DNA from 3 places in the Bradyrhizobium sp. 6(2017) genome. Region 1 is predicted to be linked to each of the others. Evidence: riboswitches for the same ligand, from Rfam matches in the RefSeq annotation. Region 1 holds a riboswitch; each other region holds the start of a gene.
The links. Region 1 has a riboswitch for cobalamin ahead of G6P99_RS03875 (TonB-dependent receptor). Riboswitches for the same ligand answer to the same signal wherever they lie in the genome.
Positions count from the first base shown of each region.

Region 1 (2,195 bases):
GATTGCTGGAGAGGTTCATCACCAGCGCGGTCGCAGCTCCCGCAAAGCTCGAGATCGCGAGCCCCGCGAGGATCAGAATCAGCAGCCCGGCATTGCGGCCGGCGATCGCGAGCAGCGCGAACACCGAGCCGAACGCGGCGATGATCGCCACCACCGGCAGCGCGTAGGAGCGCACGTCGGCCAGGCCGAGCGCGATCACCAGCACCGCGCCGAACGCCGCCGATTGCGGCGCGCCGAACAGCGACGGCGAGGCCAGCGGATTGCGCAGCAGGCCCTGCAGCGCCGCGCCTGACAGCCCGAGAATGCCGCCGATTGCGAACGCCAGAATGGTGCGCGGCAAACGAATTTCGCGCACGATCACCTGCGCCACGTCGCTGCCGCCGCCGAACAGCGCCTCGGTCACCGCGAGCGGCGACAGCCGCACCGGCCCGATGCCGAGCGAGATCACGCACAGCAGCGCCACAAGCGCGAGCAGCGCCGCGGTGGCGCCCCACCGTCGCCGCGCCGCGACCTCGGCCGCCAAGGCAAAATCCTGCACGCTCATTGGATCCATGCTCTTACAGCGATCGCCGTGGCAGACAAGCGACACTCGATAAAAACCGTGGCCGCCCAGCCATTGCCCGACTTCCGCCGGATTGACTTTGCTGCCCGGCCGAACCCTAGATGAACATGACGGTTCTTTAGCGAGATGAAAAGGGAATGCGGTGCGGGGAAACTTCCCCAAGGCCGCGGCTGCCCCCGCAACTGTATGCGGTGAATCCTTCGTCACAGGCCACTGGGAATCTCGGTCCTGGGAAGGCGACGAAGGGTAACGACCCGCGAGCCAGGAGACCTGCCGTCAGCCGTGGTCACACGCGAAGATGCCGGTCGGGGAGTACAGGCATGAGCTTCACCTGAGGCTGTTAGCACGATGGTGAGACTGGTTCGCGGTGACGTGCCACTGACGTTACCGAGGTCTCGCTTATGCTCACTTTCTCTTTCCATTGGCGGCGCACGCTGCTGCTCGCGACGACGATGCTCGCGCCTGTATTTATTGTCTCCGCCGCGCGGGCGCAGCAGGCGCCTGCTCCCGATCAGCTACCGACCATCGAAGTCACCAAGCCGGGCGATCAGAACGTCACGCGCGCCAGGCCGGCCGCGGACGAAGCGCCGGCGCCGCGCCGCCCGGCGCCGGGCACCGCAGAGAGCACCAATGTGGGCGGCGGAAGCGGATCGGGCACCACAGGGACAGGCACGGCCACCGGAACGGGCGGCACCAGCGGCGGCCGCCAGTTCGCCGGCATTGTCGGATCGTCCTCGGCCCTGATCACGGCCGACGACATCGCGCATTCGCCGGTACAGTCGCTGCCTGAAATCCTCGCGCAGGTGCCGGGCGTGCAGCTGCAAACGCTCTATGGCGGGCCGAACGGCGCCAAGACCGCGGTCGACCTGCGCGGCTTCGGGGCATTCGCCACCGACAACACGCTGTTCCTGCTCAACGGCCGCCGGCTCAACGACGTCGACAAGGCCGGCTTCGACCTCACCACGATCCCGCTCGATTCGATCGCGCGCATCGAGATCACGCGCGGCAACAGCGGCGCCGTGCTCTACGGCGACAATGCGGTGGGCGGCGTCGTCAACATCATCACCAAGACCGGCGTCGGCGGTCCGCCGACGACGATGAGAGCCGAGGCGGGATATGGCTCGTTCAACACCCGCATGGCCGCCGTCTCCGCGGCGCTCAATGCGGGACCGTGGTCCACCTCGTTCTACGGCAACGGCATCAAGTCCGACGGCTACCGCGTCAACAATGCGCTCGACCAGCGCAACGCCGTCGGCAGCATCAACTACACCACGCCCGATCTGACCGCCTTCCTCACCGTCACGGGCAGCGACCAGAAGCTCGGCCTGCCCGGCGGGCGGCTGGTCGATCCGTCGATCGGGATCAACGAGCTGCAAACCGACCGCAGGGGCAGCAGCACGCCGTTCGACTATGCCAACCAGCAGACCGCCAGCGTCACCGCCGGCTTCACCAAGACGCTGATCAACGGCGTCGACCTGATCGTCGACGGCGGCTGGCGGCAGCGCGATACCCAAAGCGGCTTCTTCGGCACGGTACCGACCATCAGCTTCGCCTCGACCTACAACGATGCCGCGCTGGAGACCTGGTCGCTGACGCCGCGGCTCAGCGTCAAGAACGTGATGCTGGGGATGCC
Region 1 covers NZ_CP049289.2:833,796-835,990, reverse strand. The annotation lists gene G6P99_RS03880 (FecCD family ABC transporter permease) at 1-544, opposite strand, end outside; cobalamin riboswitch at 657-854, shown strand; gene G6P99_RS03875 (TonB-dependent receptor) at 964-2,195, shown strand, end outside.

Region 2 (2,195 bases), 2.8 Mb from region 1:
AAGCGCTTGCGTTGGATCTCGGCCCGACTGGCAAATGGGCTGGCGCGCCGGCGCATGGCCTGGTTGATCGCACTCAGCCGGACAACGACATTGGCATCTCGGATCTTCGGCGACGTCCGGCGGACGGCTGCGGCACACTCCGATTCCGCAAGAGCTTTCGCAACATTCTGGTCGCCTGCGAGTGCCCGCGCCAAGGTCGCAAGCTCACGCATCTTCTGAACCGAGAAAGCAAGCCAGCTCTTGACGTCGGAGGCGAGCCCGGTCTCGAGTTCAACATCGACCGGCACATGAAGCAGCGAGCAGGATGGGGCGATCTGTACGCGGTCCTTACCAAGCTTCGCAATCGCGGGGTCCAGTCGCTGGCGGAGCGCCGACAAATTCGATCGCCAAACATTCCGACCGTCTATGACGCCGAGCGACATGACGAGGTCACTTCGGCCGCTCGCAATGATCTGGCTCAATAACTCTGGCGCGCGAACCAGATCGACGTGAAGCCCGGCAACAGGCAGGCGCAGGGCAGCGTCCAGATTGTCGCAGAGGCCACCGAAATAGCTTGCAACCATGATCTTGATGGCCGGCCCTTCCTTTGCGAGCCGGCCATAAGCATGTACCAAGGATTTTCGCGAACTCTCATCCAGATCAAGGACTAGCCAAGGTTCGTCGAATTGAACCCAATTTGCCCCGCGTTTGGCCAATTCCTTCAAAAGCTCAATATAGACCGGTATCAGGTCATCCAGCAGTGACAGTGGCTGGAACGCAGGATCGGCACTCTTGCCAAGCTTCAAGAATGTAACCGGCCCGATCAGGACAGGGCGCGTCTGAAAGCCAAGGGCCTTGGCTTCCTCGTACTCCTCGATTGGTTTGCGAGAGGATAGTCTGAAAGTCTGCCCCGGGTGAAATTCCGGGACCATGTAATGGTAGTTGGTGTCGAACCATTTGGTCATCTCCTGCGCGGGTGCGCCATATCCACGCGACGGGTGACCGCAACTCCCATCCTGACCGTCGCATTGTGACCCGCGTGCCATGGCGAAGTATGTCTTGAGCGAAATGGATCCGGCATTCGTCTCGTAGACTTCTGGGATGGCACCAACCATGACACTGGTGTCGAGCACCTGGTCGTACAGCGAGAAATCGTTCGATGGGATCACGGTGACACCGAGAGACCTCTGGCGAGCCCAATTTGCGGCACGTAGGCCAGCTGCATCCTCGAGCAACTGCTGTTCGGCGATTTTTCCGGCCCAGTAACTTTCGAGCGCAACCTTGAGCTCTCGCCTTGGACCGATGCGTGGCGTTCCGAGTGTGGCAACCGGAAGAGAGAGTAGAGACATAGCGTTAACCCCATATTGGGGGCAAAGGCCATGGCGGACGCAGGCAGAAGAAGTCGCGCGAGCGACCGCTGCTTGGCGCACCACCGGGACACCCCGCCCGTGGACGAAGATAGTGTCGGGGCAGGTCTCCTGGCTCGCGGCTCAGCGCTGCTGTCCGGCCTTCCCGAAACCGTCAGGCTTCAGTGACTTCGTTGGACAGCGGCTCGCCGCTCACAGTTGCGGGGACAGCGCCGGCATTGACACCGGCTTCCCTCTTAGCTCCGGCCTAATGAGACCGGAGAACCTCGACACCTTCAATTATCGGCAAAAGGGATGTTCCGTCAACCTCGCGAATTCATGTTGCGATCTGCTAATGTGCCTAGCGGCATGCCCACCGTTCATCCTCGATGCAGAAGTCGCTCTGCAATCACGGACATCGGATGACATCCCGAAAGTCCCTCCGCGCGGGCAGCGACAAATCCGAATACGCCGCCTTTGCGCCGAGGACCACTTGGTCGAACAGACGGCTTTCATGCAAGCTGGCCCCGGTTCATCAAGCACGGCGCGCTGCGCTGCCTTCTCCAAGCAATCAACGATCCACCGAATAAGATAGCATACGCGGCGCGAGGTGTTTCTGTGATGCCAGCCATTTCTGGTAGGCGTCACTCGGACACTTTTTGGCGATACTGCCCAGGCAAGCATATCAACCAAACCAAGGAGACCGGCTCGCAATGAAAATGGCTGTTTGGAGTGCCCTCGGTGTCTTTGCTGTTGCCGTCTCTGTTCGGATTGATGGTAAGACCGCTCTTGAGTAACACCGCTCGACAGATTCTCTCGAAACTATTGATCGGCTCAAGCCGAGGCTAGCACGGCTCAGCGCCTCTACCT
Region 2 covers NZ_CP049289.2:8,067,639-8,069,833, forward strand. The annotation lists gene metE (5-methyltetrahydropteroyltriglutamate--homocysteine S-methyltransferase) at 1-1,328, opposite strand, end outside; cobalamin riboswitch at 1,431-1,630, opposite strand.
Region 2: it holds a riboswitch for cobalamin, as region 1 does, so the genes downstream of both, metE (5-methyltetrahydropteroyltriglutamate--homocysteine S-methyltransferase) here and G6P99_RS03875 (TonB-dependent receptor) in region 1, are expected to answer to the same signal.

Region 3 (2,195 bases), 3.0 Mb from region 1:
CGATCGGCAACATCGGCACCTCGCGCGGCATTTCGGCCGCAATCACCGCTTTGGCCGCCTTGATCCCCTCGGCTCCGGCGAGATCGGCCTTGGTCAGCAGCACGATATCGGCACAGGCGATCTGGTCCTCGAACACTTCGGACAGCGGCGTCTCGTGGTCGAGATTGTCGTCGGCCGCACGCTGTGCATCGACTGCGGCCGGATCCGGCGCAAAGCGGCCGGCAGCAACGGCCTCCGCATCGGCCAGCGCGATCACGCCGTCGACCGTGATCCGCGAGCGGATTTCCGGCCAGTCGAACGCCTTCAGCAGCGGCTTCGGCAAAGCGAGGCCGGACGTCTCGATCACGATGTGATCAGGTCTCACCCGGCGCGCGAGCAACTGCTCCATGGCCGGGATGAAATCGTCGGCGACGGTGCAGCAGATGCAGCCATTGGCGAGCTCGACGATGTTCTCGGCCGGACAATTGGCGTCGGCGCACGACTTCAGGATCTCGCCGTCGACGCCTTCGCTGCCGAATTCGTTGACCAGCACCGCGAGCTTCTTGCCGTTGGCGTTGCGGATCAGATGCTGGATCAGCGTTGTCTTGCCGGACCCGAGAAAACCGGTCACGACGGTGACCGGAACCTTGGCGAGCGTAGTCATTCTGCGGCCTCCGGCACGACGGCAAGGGGTGGGATTCGAGCGAGCGATTGCTTGCGAAAGATTTCCGGACGGCTGCGCCACGGCACGATGCCGTCAGGCGCCGCGGCATAGGCGGTGGCGCCCGCGATCACATCCCTGGCATTGTCAGCGGACAGGCGGCCGTAGACGTAGGACCACCGCCCCGGCGCACTGAGCGCGACCGAGCAACCCTGGCTGCACGCCGACAGGCATTCGACGGGAACAAGATTGACGTCATCGGGCACGCCGGCCTCAACAAGCGCGGCATACAGGCGCGCACCGGGCGCGAGCTCACCTTCCGCCAGCGTCTGGCCGGCGCGGCAGGTGATGCAGACATGAAGTGTAACGCTCATCGCCCATCCTGGATTAACAGCGGGAGGCGAAGAGGCACACGAACCGTTGTGAATGGGTTCGTTTCCCCGTCGCGGAACACCCCGTCCGCCGGTCTCACAACACGTTGCGTTGGCAGGTCTCCCGGCTTGCGGAGCAGGATTTCTCCCTCGATGCCCACCTTCCCGATTCTCGACAAGGAATCAGTGGCTTTGGGCATCTCTCCGGTCACGGTCGCGGGGGCGGCTGCTTTTCAGGCCCACCTTGAGCCCTATCGCATTCCCTCTTCGCCTGTCGTAGGACAGGAACCAACGCGGGCCCACCATTCGTCCGTGGCTCGAACTTGTCAAGCCGAAGGAACGTCATGATTTCTGAAGAAAACGGCGCCGAAGACGAGGTCGTCAGCAGCGAGGTTTCGCTGGATGCGCGCCACGCGACCAAGATGGCGAAAAAAAAGGTCGCCCGCGACAAGATCATGGCGACCAAGAGCGGCGAAAAGGGTCTGATCATCGTTCATACCGGCGCCGGCAAGGGAAAGTCCTCCTCCGCCTTCGGCATGATCGTGCGCTGCGTGGCGCATGGCTTCCCATGCGCCGTGGTGCAGTTCATCAAGGGCGCCTGGGATACCGGCGAGCGCCGCCTGCTCACCGGGCATTTCGGAGAGCTCTGTCAATTCCACGCGATGGGCGAAGGTTTTACCTGGGAGACCCAGGATCGCGCGCGCGACATCGCGGCGGCGCAGGCCGGCTGGGAGAAGGCCAAGCAGCTGATCGCAGACCCGAGCTTGCGCATGGTCGTGCTCGACGAGATCAACATCGCGCTGCGCTACGATTATCTCGCCATTGCCGATGTCGTCGACTTCCTGACCACGTCGAAGCCGCCGATGACGCATGTCGTGCTCACCGGACGCAATGCCAAGGATGAATTGATCGAGATCGCCGATCTCGTCACCGAGATGACGCTGGTGAAGCATCCGTTCCGCTCCGGCATCAAGGCCCAACCGGGCGTCGAGTTCTGACTGTTATCGCCATGGCGCGCGCATTGATGATCCAGGGAGCGGGTTCGGACGTGGGCAAGTCGCTCATCGTCGCGGGCCTGGCGCGCGCTGCCAGACGACGCGGCCTGCGCGTCTTGCCTTTCAAGCCGCAGAACATGTCCAACAACGCGGCCGTGACCATCGACGGCGGCGAGATCGGACGTGCGC
Region 3 covers NZ_CP049289.2:3,789,534-3,791,728, reverse strand. The annotation lists gene cobW (cobalamin biosynthesis protein CobW) at 1-643, opposite strand, end outside; gene G6P99_RS17585 (DUF1636 family protein) at 640-1,014, opposite strand; cobalamin riboswitch at 1,109-1,319, opposite strand; gene cobO (cob(I)yrinic acid a,c-diamide adenosyltransferase) at 1,356-2,009, shown strand; gene G6P99_RS17575 (cobyric acid synthase) at 2,021-2,195, shown strand, end outside.
Region 3: it holds a riboswitch for cobalamin, as region 1 does, so the genes downstream of both, G6P99_RS17585 (DUF1636 family protein) here and G6P99_RS03875 (TonB-dependent receptor) in region 1, are expected to answer to the same signal.